DNA from 3 places in the Paenibacillus sp. LBL genome. Region 1 is predicted to be linked to each of the others. Evidence: riboswitches for the same ligand, from Rfam matches in the RefSeq annotation. Region 1 holds a riboswitch; each other region holds the start of a gene.
The links. A riboswitch is a leader RNA that binds a small molecule or an ion and turns the genes downstream of it on or off. The one in region 1 is predicted to bind ZMP and ZTP.

Region 1 (5,601 bases):
TGCCAACAACGTCCGCTTCGATTGCTTGGAACTCGCATATCATCTCGAATGCGGTCCCTTGCACCCCCTTGTAACTCTTCACTTCGCTGTGAAGCGTATCCGCTGCCTCTGCGACCTTGTTGCGGAGCACCTGAAGCTCGGGGACCGGCTGTTGATTCAACCTGCCTTCACGGAACGTAAGCATACGAGGAAGCGTCAAACAATGGGCCCAGCCATGCGAGTCGGTGGGATACCCGATATCCGGCAAACCCATCCAGCCCACCATGATGCGCCGGTCTTTCTCATCCAGCATGGTCTGCGGCGCGTAGAAATCAAAACCTCTGTCCAGCTCGCAAAAGGAGCCGTGATCCAACTCCAGCGTATCCCTCTTCAGCGGTTTACCTGAAATATAGCCGGATTGATATATGTTTTGAAAATGGTCATCCTCCGGAAGCAGCCCTTGTGGTGAAAACAGCAGCACCCCTTGGCCTTCCAGTTCAAAATAGTCAGGGCATTCCCACATATAGCCGAAATGCTCAAGACGGGTTTGAATCTCCCCTTTGAATTCCCAAGACAGCAAATCCGAAGATTCGTAGATGACTGCCGAACCGGTCTGATCAACCCTTTGGGCGCCGATGACGAACCGGTATTTGTCTTGGTCTTTCCATACTTTCGGATCCCGGAAGTGTTCGGTATATCCGTCCGGCACATGATCGATCAGCGGCTTATCAAGCTTCGTGATCGATCCGTCGCGGTCCATCACAGCCATGCATTGATAAGATTGCCTGTTCCATTCCTCGTCCCGGGCATTCCCGGTATATAACAGATACAGTTTGTTGTCTTTCACGATCCCGCTGCCTGAATATGCGCCATAAGCATCAAACAGCTGCCCTGGTTCAATGGCGATGCCTTTGTTATGCCAATGCACCAGATCCTTCGAGGAAGTATGATACCAATATTTCAAGCCATGAAACGTCCCCAAAGGAAACCATTGATAAAACAAGTGATATTCCCCGTTATAATAAGAAAATCCGTTGGGATCATTCATCAACCCCATGACGGGCTGTATGTGAAACGTCTGTCTCCATTCGCTTCGTCTCGCCTGCCTCCTTAATGAAGCAATCTCTTCGGGAGAAGCCTGATTCAGGCGGCGGTATTTCAGTTCTCTGTCCATATCTCTTCTCCTTATAAATGGGCTAACTAAAGAATCAAACAGACGTGCTGCAGGTGTACGTGAACAAAACCAATCATAGTGGAACCGGTTCCAATCAAGTTTAAAAATAATGAACTCAGTTCCATTACAAGCAGCAAACGCCTGAGTTGGAACCGGTTCCGTTTTTAGTATAAAATAACTAATTCAGATTGTCAACGCTTTCCCGATGAATCATCTCGCAATTCATGACCGTCAGGAGATCCGCAGGCTCGTCGTTGACCAGCTTGATAATATGCTGTGCAGCGAGGTGCCCCGCTTGAAAATATCCATATTTAACCGTGGTCAATCCGGGGTGAATCACCTCGGTTACATCGTATCCGCCAAATCCGGTAACGGAGAGTTCGCTGGGAATTTGAATGCCCTTCATATGCGCAGCTTTCATCACGCCAAGCGCGATGTTGTCCGTGGCGCAGACCACCGCCGTTGGCAGCGTTCGATTAGATTGGAAAATCGTCAACGCGGTCTGAACGCCATCTGACATTTTAAATCCACTTTCATAGAGATCGAGATTCACTTCCACACCAACATGCTCGCTCACCGCTTTCAGAAATCCTTCCTTTCGTTTGACCCCAACTGCAACGTCTTTTTCCGTAACACCAATATAAGCTATGTTACGATGTCCCTTGGACAGTACATAACGCCCCATGTCATAGCCTGCGGCATAGTCGTTATAAATCATGCTGTGAACATCCTTGTGCTGTTGTCCGAGCAGAAGAACGGGAATGCCGATCTCTTTAATCGCGGCAAGATGCGTCTCCGTCACCTGTGTGGCGAATAGAATGATCCCTGATATTTTTTGTCTGGCGAGGTCATACAGCGCCTCAATCTCTCGGGATAAATCCTGGCTTGCATTAATGATGAGAAGCTGATATCCGTGTTCCCTTAGTTCTTCGTCCATTCCGGCCACGGTCTGCGATGCGGAAAATGAGTCCAGACGCGGCATAATGGTGCCGATCATACTGGTTTTTTTCGCTTTTAAGCTCTGTGCAAAAGAATTCGGAATATAGCCGGTTTCCTGAATGACCTGCTCAATCTTTCGGCGTGTCGCATGGCTTACGGATCCTCCGTTTAAGAAACGGGAGACCGTGCTTTTGGCAACTCCGGCTTTGTGAGCGATATCGGCGATCGTGTTCTTCATTCACTGATCACCGGAGCCGCACAACAGGCTTTGATTCGTGTATGCATGAAGCTCTCCCCTTCGATTTCGCATTTCTCTAACTATACCATGACCTCCGGGCGTCCGTGAAATTGCAGGCCTAGGGCCTATCATTTTATAGACCATACCTCTCTAAGATCCAAACTTTGGCGTTGATAAAGCGATTCGAAGGGGATTATTCTTGGTTCCCCTTAACTTAACATGTAGATGGTCTATGGCTTTCCCCTTAGACTTGCACGGTTCGCTCAGCCGATTCTACGGTATGCTTCAGCAGCGTAGCAATCGTAACAGGACCCACGCCGGCAGGTACCGGCGTAATCGCGGAAGCAGCCTTCGCGCAAGCTTCATAATCGCAGTCACCGATATTCCCTTTGTTATAGCCTGCATCCAATACAACGGCCCCCGGCTTGATCCAGTTCCCTTGAATAAAATTGGGTTTGCCTACGGCAGCAACAACAATATCCGCCTGCGAGACAATATTGGCGAGATCCTTCGTTCTCGAATGACAGATCGTAACCGTAGCATTGCGATTCAGCAGCATCATCGATACCGGCTTGCCGAGAATCGGACTGCGTCCAACAATGACGGCATGTTTCCCTTCAATCGGCAGGTTGTAATAATCCATAATCGCAAGTATCGCCGCAGGCGTACAGGAAGGATATTCGGCAAAACCAAACGCATTTTGCGAGAACCCAAGCGTGGTGACCCCGTCCACATCTTTTTCAATATGGATGGTATCAAAAGCCGCTCGTTCATCGATATGATGGGGTACCGGATGCTGCAGCAGAATGCCGTGAACATTGGGATCCTCATTCAGCTCTTGAATGGCTGCCATCAGTTCCTCCGTTGTTGTCGACTCGTCTAGCACCACTTTTTTAGATATAATTCCAAGCCGCTCACAGGCATTTCCCTTCATTCGCACATAGGTTGCCGAAGCCGGATCTTCTCCTACCAATATCGTTGCCAGGCAAGGGGTTACCCCTTTCTCCTTAAGCTCCTGCACCTTCACGGCCAGCTTGGCCTTGATATCGTCGGATACCAGCTTTCCATCCAAAATCACAGGTTCCTTACTCATTGCACATCCGCTCCTTCGCCATTGTTATTGTAATAAACATAAAGAGGCAAGGCGACATCTCTGTCTCCTTACCTCTTGCCCAGGCGTACGGCATATGATCCTATGTGCTCCCTCTTGGTGACCCAAGTTACGCCAGTAACACATAGATAACTTTTTTTAATATACCATGACTTTGGACTTCACGCTACCAGGATGATGCGCCCGTTCCAAATCGTAATCTTTTTGATTAAATTATTAAAAACACGTATGTTGCCGATTGTCCAAGCATAGAATGTGCTAAGAACATTTCGCTTCAGGAGGACTTGATGAGACATCCCGTTGTATTTAAAATGCTGCCCTTCATCCTGCCGCTTGTCTTCGTGATTCCGGTCTTAACGATATGGCTCCAAAATGGTTCTGGTTCCAGGCTCGTCGAAATCCTTGACATGCAGCAGGTCAAAACCATTTTTACTGGCATCTTCCTTGAGGCGCTACCTTTTGTTTTGCTAGGCGTGCTGCTCTCGTCCCTTCTGCAAATGTTTGTAAAAGAGCAATGGGTGCGCCGTCTTATACCCAAAAATCCGCTCATCGGCGTCTTGTTTGCTTCCATGCTGGGCATCGTGCTTCCCATATGTGAATGCGGGATGATACCGGTCGTCCGAAGGTTGATGTTAAAAGGAATGCCTGCCTACATCGCTGTCACCTTTATCCTCAGCGGCCCCATACTGAATCCGGTCGTGTTCGCCGCAACCATCATGGCCTTCCGCTCGCATCCCGAAGTGGTGATCGGCCGGATGGGACTAGCATTGGCCGTTGCCGTGACGATAGGTTTAATCGTATATGTATTCTCCAAACATAATCCGCTCAAGCGATCCTTTCAGGAGTTTACCGAACAGGGCTCCGTCAATGGGGGACGGAAAATGCATGAGCACCCTAAAACATGGAGGAGCATGTTTGTTCACGCCGGAGACGAATTAATTGAAATGACCAAGTATCTGGTTCTTGGCGCGTTCTTGACCGCCTGTATCCAATCCTTCATTCCAAGGGATGAATTGTTGGCATTAGGAAACGGTCCTGCCGCCTCTTATCTGTTCATGATGGGGTTTGCGTTTATATTGTCGCTCTGCTCGACTTCGGATGCCTTTGTCGCGTCTGCGTTCACGCACAGCTTTTCGGTCGGTCCGCTGGTTTCCTTTCTTGTTCTCGGCCCGATGCTGGATTTCAAAAGCTTGCTTATGCTGTCCGCTACGTTCAAGACCAAATTCGTAATCGGTCTAAGCCTGCTGGTTATCACGCTGGTCTTTATCGGCTCTATAGCCGTTGATGCTCTGTTTCGAGGTTAGCTTATTGGGGAGGAGGCTGATGTAAACGATGATTTCCAGCTTGGCTATACGGGGCCATTATGTGCTTCGGTCGCTGCTCATTGCAGCTCTTGCCTTCTATATCATGCATCTGAATGCTACAGATTCTCTTCATTATTACCTGGCTCCACACATGCAGACCCTGCTGCTGCTCTGTCCGGTCCCGCTTCTATTCATTGCATTCGGTATGCTGTGGCACGCTCTTGGGGGTGATACCGGAGAAGTGTGTGATTGCGAGCATCCCCTGCCTAACGGCTTTGTCAAAAACATGACCGTCTACGGGTTGTTCGCAGTACCGCTGCTGTTCGGCCAGCTTCTGCCGAATCAAGCTCTTGGAAGCGACATGGCTTCCAAAAAAGGCATGATCTACACCTATCCGAACCCGGATGTCCGCCGTAAGGCCGAGGACCAGAACGCCTCTGCAGCCTCTGAGACAAATAACCACTCTCTATCTGCTGATCAATCGGCGACCCAAGACGCCTCGCAGCAGGAGCTGTTTATTGCCAAGGACATCTACAGCGTGGAATTCGCAGAGCTCGCCAAGCGTTTATATACGCTTTCCGTCATTTCGGTTGAACCTGACATTTTCTCGGAGACCGTCGGTGCCATCGATATGTATAAACAGCAGTTTCAAGGAAAATCCATTACAGTCCAAGGTTTCGTCCATCGGGATAAACATATGTTAATAGACACGTTTGCCGTCAGCCGATTCCTTGTCATGTGCTGCACCGCTGACGCCATCCCGTTTGGCATTATTGTCCGCGGCGCGAATGCTTCGTCTTTTGACAATGACACATGGGTTCAGATCGATGGCACGATCCAGGTGAGTACCCTAAAT
Region 2 (5,601 bases), 230 kb from region 1:
CAAAAGCAAAATCAGGATTTTGGTTGGGATAGGGCAGCACTGCAAGTCTCCTCTCAAATATCTGCAAGGATCGAAGTTACCCATATTATATGTTGGTCCCTATCTTTCATCAATCCTATTCTATTGATCTTTGGCTTTGGCTGCCCGCCATACAGAAAAGGCAAGGCAACAAATCCTCCTTGCCTTTTTCTTAGAGCAACTTACTGCTCAACGCGTGTGAAAGAACAGATTTCGCAGGACCTTTTCAAAGGATAGCTTTAGCTCCTCCGAAATGGGTGCCATCGGCAGACGAAGAGTGTCATTAGAGATGAGCCCTTGCTTGGCGAGCAGCCATTTGAGTGGAACGGGATTAGATTCTGCGAACAGCTTCTGAATACACGGAATCAGCACTTCAAATTCCAGTTCAGACCGAAAATAGTCCCCTTGGGCAGCTAATTGATACATGCGAATGTAGGCCTCGGTATTCAAGTTGGCAGACGCCAGAATCCCGCCGGAAGCGCCATGATACAGCATTTCCTGGAAGTGAATATCATCCCCGCATAGAACAGGCTTCGTACGATTCTGTGATAATTCCTTCATTAACTCCGTACTTGAGGTGCTATCCTTCATGCCAATCACACCAGGCAGATCCATGATTCTTCTTATGGCATCGACCGGCAGCCGGATACCTGTACGCGAAGGAACTTCATACAAGATAACCGGTATACCGACCTCGGACACTTGACGGAAGTGTTCCATGATCCCTTCTATTGAAGGACGGCTGTAGTAAGGTGTGACTACCAATACGGCATTGGCACCGATAAGCGCTGCCTGTTCCGTCCGTTTCACGCTGGAGACCGTATCGTTCGTTCCTGTACCGATGACCAGCGGCAATTGCCGCTTGCCCAGAATTCTCCGGGTTTCCCCTGTAAGCCGAACAACCTCCTCCCACGTAACCGTTGGCGCCTCGCCGGTCGTACCGTTGATGACCAAACCCTGAATGTCATGGGTTAACAAGTTCTCTACATAACGTTGATACGAAATAAGGTCCAGCTCATAATCCTGTGAAAAGGGTGTAATGACAGGCACATAAATTCCATGCAGCTGCTGCTCATTCAACATGGCCCTTCCTCCATTTCATTGGTTGTGGTTATACTGTATCATGGCAATCAGGATCAGTGTTATCTATAATAATAGATAATTATTATCAATATTATTGATAAGGAGAGCGAGATGGAACTCATCTACCTGCAAACATTCAAGGAAGTGGCGGATCGTCAAAGTTTCACGAAAGCTGCGGAGGAGTTAGGATATGCTCAATCCAGCGTAACCACTCAGATTCAGAAGCTGGAGAAGGAATATGGCGTCAAGCTGTTTGAGCGATACGGCAAAGGTCTGCGGTTGACGAAGTCCGGAGAGGAGCTTCTGAAGTATGCAGTTCAGATGCTGGACCTGTTCCAGCAGTCGAAGGAAAAGCTGACCAAACAAGGCGGGGGCACCTTATCGATAGGGACCATCGACTCGTTAGCCGCTTATTTTCTTCCGCCGGTCGTACATCGGCTGAGACATCAATATGAGGATCTTTCCATTCGTTTGCAGCCAGATCGTGAAGACCGCATTGTGAGTAAAGTGAGGGAAGGCGAGTACGATATGGGTCTCATGCTGGAACATAACCCGTCTGATGCATCCTTAACATGGATTCGAATCAGGGAGGAACCTCTATTACTGGTCGCTCACCCGAATCATCCTCTGCATGTTCATCCCGTCATTAAGCTTGAACATCTGGCTGATGTAGAATGGATTATGACCGAGGATAGCTGCAATTATCGTATCATGCTGGAAAAGGTCCTTCGTGCCCGCGGCGTTCCCTTACGTATAGGATTGGAATTAGGCAATCCCGAAGCGATTAAGCGCTATGTCATGTCCGGTTCGGGGATTTCGCTGTTGCCCCGCATGGTAGCCGAAGCGGAAATCAAGCGGGGAGAGCTGGCTGTTCTTCCCTTTATCCATCCGGATATCCGACTGGACATACAGATGGTGATACATCCTAAGAAATGGATCTCGCATGCGCAGAGAGATTTCATCGATATGATGATATCCAAACCCTAGAAAAAGCTCTGTCCGATGATATTGCATTTAAGGGAAAGATTAAGTATGATTTAGCTAACAATGTATAGGTTTATGTGTGACTGGCGTAGCATGGGGGACCATGAGGGAGCACATGGATGACAACGGCCGTACGCCTGGGCAGAGGTAAGGGAAGCTTATTTCCCTTACCTCTTTTATTATTCTAATGACTTCTATCATCTCTGAAACTATGAAAGAAAGGGGATATCACAACGATGTTGAAAACGAAGAAAATACTGCTGCTAGGATCAGGAGAACTGGGAAAAGAGGTTGTCATCGAGGCACAGAGACTGGGCGTTGAAACCATCGCCGTTGATCGTTATGCCGATGCTCCCGCCATGCATGTCGCCCATCGCAGTTATGTCATTGATATGCTGGATGGGGATAAGCTGCGCGAGATCATAGAGCAGGAGAAGCCGGATTTGATCGTTCCCGAGATTGAAGCACTGGCAACGTCGGAGCTTGTGAAGCTGGAGGAAGAGGGATACCGCGTTATTCCTACCGCGAGAGCCGCGAAACTGACGATGGATCGGGAAGGCATCCGCCGACTGGCGTCGGAGAAGCTGGGGCTGCCGACTGCGGGTTATCGGTTTGCCGATACGTATGAGGAGTTTGTTCAGGCTGTGCGGGAGATGGGATTTCCGTGTGTCATTAAACCGCTTATGAGCTCATCCGGCAAAGGCCAGAGTGTCTGCCGCTCAGTAGATGAGATCGCGTCCTGCTGGAATATTGCCATGGAAGGCGGCCGGGTGCAGAACGGGAGAGTGATCATTGAGGAATTTATTACGTTTCAATCCGAGATAACACTTCTGACGGTTCGCTCTGTGAGTGGGACAAACTACTGCGCGCCAATCGGGCATATCCAGGAGAGTGGAGACTACATCGAATCCTGGCAGCCGCATAACATGTCGGAAGAGCAGATTGAGGAAGCCAAAGGTATAGCAAAGGCGATTACCGACGAGCTTGGCGGGTTCGGATTGTTTGGGGTAGAGCTGTTCTTGACCGAGAACAAAGTGTACTTCAGTGAAGTATCTCCAAGGCCGCATGATACCGGCTTGGTTACGCTTGTCACACAAAACCTGTCCGAATTTGCGCTTCATGTACGTGCCATTCTCGGGTATCCGATACCCGAGATCGAATGGATCACGCCTGGAGCCAGCCGGCCGTTGAAAGCACCGAAAGAGCTGGAACATTATACGGTTACCGGTGCTGAGCGGGCACTTGCCGTTCCGAACACTCAGCTGCGCATTTTTGGCAAGCCTGTAACCAAGGTCGGAAGACGCGTCGCGGTTGCGCTGTCCACGGCCAGCCATGTAGAAGAGGCACGTTCACGTGCAAAAAAAGCATGGGAGATGCTTGCTGTAGAAAAAGTTTAATCGCTTAAAGTGTAACCTTTCTTGCTTGTCCCTCTTGATCATGTTCTAAGGTCAACCGGCACTTCCCGGTTGGCCTATTTCTATAGGAAGCAGCCGCGAGCATCCGTTTCGCTATTGCCGTGCCGTGGTGCCGAGACGAGTATATGTAATTTAAAAATTAATAATAAATATGCAGAAATTTACGATCGTTCATGATAAGATACACAGGAATACGATGGTCCACATCCCGATAATCCCATCATTTGGGGCCTTATCACGGGATTCATTTCAACATATAAATAGAACGCTCTACAGGCATAGGAGAAATAACATGAGAGATATGACACAGGGAAGTCCGATCAAGCTGATCGTGATGTTTACGATTCCGCTCTTAATCGGTAATGTTTTTCAGCAGTTTTACAATATGGCAGATACACTCATCGTGGGACGGACAATTGGGGTGGACGCACTTGCAGCCGTAGGTTCGACAGGCAGCATTTTGTTCTTTGTCATCGGTTTTGCCCAAGGCTTGACCGCAGGATTGTCCATCATAACGGCTCAGCGCTTCGGTGCAAAAGATATCGCAGGTATCCGTAAAAGTGTCGGCACGAGCATCTGGATCAGCCTTGTCTTCACCATTTTTCTAACCGTTGTCAGTGTGATGTTTACGAGACCGGTGCTTGAGATGATGAATACGCCGGCTGAAATATTGGATGATGCCTACTCCTATTTGATTGTTATCAACTGGGGTGTTGGCGCAGCCGTTCTGTTCAACTTGTTGGCCAATCTGCTCAGAGCGCTAGGGGACAGCCGAACGCCGCTGCTCTTCTTAGTGGTTGCAAGCATTCTGAATATTGTACTGGATCTGCTGTTTATTCTTGTATTCAAGATGGGCGTAGCAGGAGCAGGACTTGCGACGGTTGTATCACAGCTGTTCTCCTGCTTGCTGTGTCTGATCTATATTCACAAAAAAGTACCGCTGCTGCAGTTCAAGAACGCGGATTGGTCCATAGACTGGACATTTATCCGCCAGCATATGTGGATCGGCTTTCCCATGGGCTTCCAAGCCTCCATCATTGCGATCGGAGCCATCATTCTTCAGATTACGCTGAATGGACTCGGTGCAACCGCCGTAGCTGCATACACCGCAGCTCAGAAAATTGATATGCTCGCGACCCAGCCTATGAGCTCCTTTGGCATTACGATGGCAACGTTTGCGGCTCAGAATTATGGGGCAAACCGAATAGATCGAATCAGGCTGGGGGTTAAACAGTGCATTTGGCTCTCGGGATCGTTCAGCATCGCCGTGGGATTGCTGGTCATATTCGCGGGTCCTGCCGCGGTCAGTCTGTTTGTCGGTCAGGGTCAGGAGGAATTGCTATCGCTCAGCAGGCTGTACTTCTTATCGAACGGAAGCACCTATTTACTCCTGTCGCTGTTGTTTATATACCGCTTCACCCTCCAAGGCTTGGGACAGAGCTTTATTCCAACGGTGGCAGGCATTATGGAGCTGATCATGCGCGTTCTGGCTGCCATCTTCCTGACCGCACAGATCGGTTTCCTCGGTGCAAGCCTGGCTAATCCGCTGGCATGGTTAGGTGCAGTCATCCCGCTCGGCATCGCCTATTATATGAGTATCAAGAGGTTGAGCAAGCCCGCTGCATCTACATCGATAGCGGTTCATGCTTAAGGAACAAGATTCAATGGATAACGGAGAACGAATGATGACTCTAAGAACAGGAATCCACCTGTTTGATCAGAGGCACATTCGTTCTTTTTTTGTAACTTTGTAACGGCTTGAAAAAAACGTAAAAGTCAGACATTCCAAATTGCAGGACGGCGATGTAAGATCTTTTTAGATCCATTAAGCTATTAACGGACGAAAACAGGAGGGGTCGCATTGTATAAAGTGCTGTTAGTGGATGATGAAGCCGATGTGCGGGAAGGGCTCGTACAGGAAATACACTGGGGAGCATGCGGATTCACCATCGAGGGTACGGCGGAGAACGGAAGAGAGGCTGTGGAACTTGCAGAGCGACTCGAGCCGGATGTTGTCATTACTGATATCAGTATGCCATTTCAGGACGGACTTCAGTTAGCCGCATGGCTTCGGGAGCATCAGCCGCTATGCAAAATTGTC
Region 3 (5,601 bases), on a different contig from region 1:
TTTCTCGTAATCTGCAAGAGAAAGGGGAGGCTTTGCCGGGATTCCCCAGTCGAATAAACGGTTTTGGAATCATTTAACCCTTGTCCGCATATGGTGTACAAGACCATGGGACTTGGGGGAATGAGCATGTTGGAGGCGTCTGTCCAATCGGGACAGCTTGCGGCGATTCTGCTGATGGCGGTTGCACTCGGGCTAGACGCATTTTCGCTTGGAATCGGAGTCGGGATGAGAAGCGGCATGCGCCTTGGCTATATGCTGGGCATTAGTTTCATGATTGCGCTGTTTCATATGCTAATGCCCCTGCTGGGTTTATTTGCCGGCCATTATGTGGGAATATTATTGGGCCACGTTACAGGGCTTGCAGCCGGTGGGCTGCTGCTCCTGCTGGGTGGACATATGATTTATAATGCCTTGCGTGGCGGAGAAGGCCAGCGAATTCATCCAACCGCCTTTTTGGCCATGCTGCTGTTTTCCCTCAGCGTCAGCATCGATTCGTTCTCGGTGGGGGTTTCGCTTGGCATGTTCGTGGATGATGTTTGGTTGATTGTGGTCTCTTTCGGTATCGTGGGCGGCTTGATGTCGATTCTCGGCTTGCTGCTGGGTCGCCAGGTAAGCGATAAGCTGGGGGAGTATGGCGAGATGCTCGGAGGACTCATTTTGGTCATCTTCGGCATCATGTTTATCATTTAACGCAATATTTGATACAATATCCCCAAAGAACCTACTAACAGGAGGAACGGGACTGTGAAAAATATACTGTTTGTTTGCACGGGAAATACTTGCCGCAGTCCAATGGCTGAAGGGATGCTGCGCAAGCTGTCCAAGCAGCGGGGAACTCCGCTGGAGATTCGTTCGGCAGGTGTATCGGCCGTGGATGGAATGCCGGTGTCCCATCACGCGGAATCGATACTTCGGGATCAGGATATCCAGGACCGCTTGGTGTCCAAACCTCTGACGGCGCAACTGGTAGAGTGGGCAGATCTGATTCTTACGTTGACCCAGTCGCATAAGCAGTATGCCATTCGTCAGTTTCCGCATGCGGCAGACAAGATGCACACGCTGAAGGAATTCGTTGAGGATGACCGCAGGGTGCTCGAAGATCTGCAGGAGCAGGATAGCCTATATGCAACGCTGGAGCTGGCCCGATCTCTCGGAAGGGATGTAAGTGACAGCGATCGGGAACGCCTGATTGAGCTGCGTCAGCGCATTCCGAGCTTTGATATTTCCGATCCGTTCGGCGGTTCGCGGGAAGAATACGAAGCGACAGCGGCCGAAATTCGGACGGCGTTATTCCGATTGCTGGACAAGCTGGAGTCCGAGCGGCATAAATAGGGCGACCCCTTTGTGTTTAGAAGCGAGCGTATAATTGGGCTAAAAAGCCGCTTGCCTTTCACCCCGTATTGATTTAAGATGAAGGTGAAAAACAAAGGATCCGGTGTAACTGGCGACGAAGTGGATGAAACCACGATGGAGCATCGGAATATACGGCCGGTCGCCTGGGCAAAGAGCATTTGGAGCACAACACGTGCGCCGACTGCTCTTTTTTCGTCTTTTGCGCGGAATTTGAGTTATAATGGAACAAGCTAAAACGCAAAAGCGAACATACGAGGGGGTTTTTCATAGATGAAAATCGCATTGGGTACGGATCATGCCGGCATTCGTCTGAAAGAGGAGATCGTGGAGGTCATTCGGGGTCTGGGACATGAGGTGGAGGATCTTGGCTGCGGCTGCTCCGATTCTGTGGATTATCCCGATTATGCGCTTCCGGTGTGCGAGAAGGTGGTCTCGGGTGAAGCGGATCGCGGCATTCTGATCTGCGGTACAGGGATTGGCATGAGTATCGCGGCCAACAAGGTGCCCGGTATCCGCTGCGCGCTGACCCATGATGTGTTCTCGGCAAAAGCGACGCGCGAACATAATGACAGCAATGTGATTGCACTGGGTGAACGCGTAGTCGGTCCCGGACTTGCAGCAGAGATCGTAAGCGCATGGCTGACAACGGATTTCAGCCAAGGCGAACGCCATGTCGGCCGAGTGAACAAGATCAAAGCCATCGAGGAGCGTTACCTGAAGAACGGATTGCGATAGTTCGTGTCGATCAGTATGTTATTCATCGCGGCTTATCGTGATGAGGGAATGAAGTGCTTCTGTGAAAAAAACATCGGGAGGACTGTGACATGACGGACATCTCCAAGATTTCCTTGAATGAACAGACAGCGGGCATTGTCCGCGAACTGGCCGAAGCGGCTGTTTTGGGCCCGGGTAAAGTTCTGGTCATCGGGGCCAGCACCAGCGAAGTGGTCGGCCGCCGGATCGGTACAGGCGGCGCGCTTGAGACTGCGCAGCAGCTTCTCCAAGGCATCGCCGAAGTTCAAGCGGAGTTCGGTTTTGCTGTGGCTTATCAATGCTGTGAGCATTTGAACCGTGCACTTGTCATGGAGCGCGATCTGCTTGAGCGGCTGCGCTTGACGGAAGTGGCGGCTGTTCCCATACCGGGAGCAGGCGGATCTATGGCTTCGGCGGCCTATCGCAGCATGAAGGAGCCTTGCCTTGCGGAATCCATTGAAGCTCATGCAGGAGTCGATATTGGCGAGACGCTGATCGGCATGCATTTGCGGCGAGTGGCGGTACCTTTCCGGCCAAGCGTGCGTTATGTTGGTGAGGCTCGCGTTACGGCTGCCTATACCCGGCCGAAGCTGATTGGCGGGGAGCGTGCGGTGTACCGGTTCGAGCAGAAGGATGATGGGGCGCAGTGCGATTGATTCGAATGAAAGCTCGCTTTTTTGTTATTTGTTATATCTGTAGTTTTAATTTGGCAACCAAAATAACGATGGATTATGGGAGGATATGAACATGATGGAACATTTGCGGAAGAATGACCCGGCTGTACTGGAAGCAATGGATTTGGAACTGAAGCGTCAACGCAGCAATATTGAGCTGATCGCCTCGGAGAATATTGTCAGCGAAGCGGTTATGGAAGCAATGGGGACCGTGCTGACGAATAAATATGCGGAAGGCTACCCTGGCAAACGCTACTACGGTGGTTGTGAGCGTGTGGATATCGTGGAGGATATCGCCCGTGACCGTGCCAAGGAATTGTTCGGTGCCGAGCATGTGAACGTGCAGCCGCATTCCGGTGCACAAGCGAACATGGCGGTGTATTTGGCTGCGCTCAAGCCTGGAGATACCGTTCTTGGCATGAACCTCGCTCATGGCGGCCATTTGACTCACGGAAGTCCTGTTAACGCTTCGGGCCTTCTGTACAACTTCGTTGCTTACGGCGTGCAAGAAGATACGTTCCTGATCGATTACGATGAAGTTCGCAAAGCGGCCTTCAAGCATCGTCCTCGCATGATCGTGGCTGGAGCAAGTGCCTACCCACGTATCATTGATTTTGAAAAACTTGCGGCCATCGCGAACGACGTTGGTGCGTTATTCATGGTCGATATGGCTCATATTGCAGGTCTTGTTGCGGCGGGTCTTCATCCGAGTCCGGTTCCACATGCTCATTTTGTTACCACCACAACGCATAAGACGCTTCGCGGGCCTCGCGGCGGTATGATTCTGTGCAAAAAAGCTTGGGCACAAGCGATCGATAAAGCGGTATTCCCGGGTTCCCAGGGCGGACCGCTGATGCATGTCATTGCTTCCAAGGCTGTGGCCCTTGGTGAAGCATTGGATCCGTCCTTCAAGACCTATGCGGAGCATGTGGTGAAGAACGCAAAAGTTCTGGCCGATACCCTGATCGAGGAAGGGCTGAACATCGTTTCCGGCGGAACCGATAACCATCTGATGCTGATTGATACCCGCAATCTGGATATCACAGGCAAGGACGCGGAGAAGGTGCTGGATTCCATCGGCATCACCGTGAACAAGAACGCCATCCCGTTCGATCCGACGAGTCCGTTTGTAACGAGCGGTATTCGCATCGGTACGCCTGCGGTAACTTCCCGCGGCATGGATGAGAAGGCGATGGTTACCATCGCGAAGGTTATTGCCATGACATTGAAGCAGCCTAAAGACGAGGCGACCCTTGAACAAGCAGGCCGTATGGTGGCTGAGCTTACAGATCAATACCCTCTCTATGCCGAAATGAAATATTAATCACAGTTTAGTCCGTTCCAGAGGCTTATGATAAGAGGACCCCGCCTGATGCAGGTGGGGTCCTTTTCAGAGCTATAAACATTCTGGCCAGATTGCTTTGCTCATATTTTTCCAGTCAGGCGACTGCGGATAGCATCAATATAGGCGAAAATGGAAAACCTAGGTCTAGCCGGTGGCGGTCCCGTCACAAGGTCGAAACAAGCGGGAAATAAACATAACCGGTGCAGGTGTCAATTGACTAGAGGGAATGATATAATAGACAGGATTTATGGAGCTCACAACGATTTATGCCCATATTGAAATAACATTTGCATTCAAACCGGAGGGACCTGACATGGGAAAATTGGTGATTTGTGATCACCCGTTGATTCAACACAAACTTACATTTATCCGCGATATGCGGACTAACACCAAAGATTTTCGCGAATTAGTAGACGAAGTCGCGACTTTGATGGCTTATGAGATTACACGGGAGGTTCCTCTTGAGTCGATATCCGTGCAGACGCCGGTAGCGGAAACGCAGGGGAAAGTCATTTCCGGCAGAATGCTCGGTCTGGTGCCGATTCTGCGTGCTGGCCTGGGTATGCTGGACGGGGTTGTAAAACTGCTCCCCGCAGCAAAGGTAGGCCATGTCGGATTGTTCCGTGACCCGGAAACGCTCCAGCCTGTCGAATATTACACGAAGCTTCCAACAGACGTTACGGAGCGCGAATTAATCGTGATTGATCCGATGCTGGCGACTGGCGGCTCTGCGATCGCTGCGATCGACGTGCTGAAGAAGCGCGGCTGCACGCAGATCAAGATGATGAATCTTGTGGCTGCACCGGAAGGCGTGAAGGCCGTCCATGATGCTCATCCGGACGTGGACATCTACGTCGCTGCTCTTGACGAAGGGCTGAATGACCATGGTTATATCGTACCGGGCCTTGGCGATGCAGGGGATCGCTTGTACGGAACGAAATAGGAGACAAGCCTGAGCCATTTGTGCAACTTGAATAATGAGAATAACAAGCATGAAAAAGAGGGGTATTTTCAATCATGTCAAAAGTGAAAGTGATGACTATTTTTGGGGTCCGCCCCGAAGCGATCAAGATGGCGCCGCTTATTCTGGAGCTTCAGCGTCACCCTGAGCATATAGAATCGGTGGTTTGTGTAACTGCACAGCACCGTCAAATGCTCGATCAGGTGCTCGATGTGTTCAAGATTGTCCCGGATTATGATTTGGATGTGATGAAGGACCGCCAGACGTTGAACGAAATCACAGTTCGCGTTCTGGAGGGGCTAGAGCCTGTCCTGCGTGAGGCCAAGCCGGATATCGTGCTGGTGCATGGTGACACGCTGACAACGTTCCTGGCTAGCTATGCCGCTTTCCTGCAGCAGATACAGGTAGGCCACGTAGAGGCAGGTTTGCGAACCTGGAACAAGCTGAATCCTTATCCGGAGGAGATGAACCGTCAGTTGACCGGCGTGCTTGCTGATCTTCACTTTGCGCCGACG

Region 2: it holds a riboswitch for ZMP and ZTP, as region 1 does, so the genes downstream of both, purT (phosphoribosylglycinamide formyltransferase 2) here and M2277_RS06070 (bifunctional 5,10-methylenetetrahydrofolate dehydrogenase/5,10-methenyltetrahydrofolate cyclohydrolase) in region 1, are expected to answer to the same signal.
Region 3: it holds a riboswitch for ZMP and ZTP, as region 1 does, so the genes downstream of both, rpiB (ribose 5-phosphate isomerase B) here and M2277_RS06070 (bifunctional 5,10-methylenetetrahydrofolate dehydrogenase/5,10-methenyltetrahydrofolate cyclohydrolase) in region 1, are expected to answer to the same signal.

What each region holds. Positions count from the first base shown of each region.
Region 1 is NZ_JARXYU010000002.1:177,890-183,490, reverse strand. It holds gene M2277_RS06080 (glycoside hydrolase family 32 protein) at 1-1,153, opposite strand, end outside; gene M2277_RS06075 (LacI family DNA-binding transcriptional regulator) at 1,332-2,330, opposite strand; gene M2277_RS06070 (bifunctional 5,10-methylenetetrahydrofolate dehydrogenase/5,10-methenyltetrahydrofolate cyclohydrolase) at 2,575-3,423, opposite strand; ZMP/ZTP riboswitch at 3,494-3,573, opposite strand; gene M2277_RS06065 (permease) at 3,729-4,745, shown strand; gene M2277_RS06060 (TIGR03943 family putative permease subunit) at 4,774-5,601, shown strand, end outside.
Region 2 is NZ_JARXYU010000002.1:406,785-412,385, forward strand. It holds gene M2277_RS06930 (PAS domain-containing sensor histidine kinase) at 1-40, opposite strand, end outside; gene dapA (4-hydroxy-tetrahydrodipicolinate synthase) at 208-1,101, opposite strand; gene M2277_RS06940 (LysR family transcriptional regulator) at 1,213-2,088, shown strand; ZMP/ZTP riboswitch at 2,155-2,235, shown strand; gene purT (phosphoribosylglycinamide formyltransferase 2) at 2,322-3,482, shown strand; gene M2277_RS06950 (MATE family efflux transporter) at 3,793-5,151, shown strand; gene M2277_RS06955 (response regulator) at 5,362-5,601, shown strand, end outside.
Region 3 is NZ_JARXYU010000008.1:169,253-174,853, forward strand. It holds gene M2277_RS18520 (manganese efflux pump MntP) at 127-690, shown strand; gene M2277_RS18525 (low molecular weight protein arginine phosphatase) at 745-1,332, shown strand; ZMP/ZTP riboswitch at 1,428-1,509, shown strand; gene rpiB (ribose 5-phosphate isomerase B) at 1,624-2,088, shown strand; gene M2277_RS18535 (TIGR01440 family protein) at 2,178-2,762, shown strand; gene M2277_RS18540 (serine hydroxymethyltransferase) at 2,854-4,104, shown strand; gene upp (uracil phosphoribosyltransferase) at 4,439-5,068, shown strand; gene wecB (non-hydrolyzing UDP-N-acetylglucosamine 2-epimerase) at 5,143-5,601, shown strand, end outside.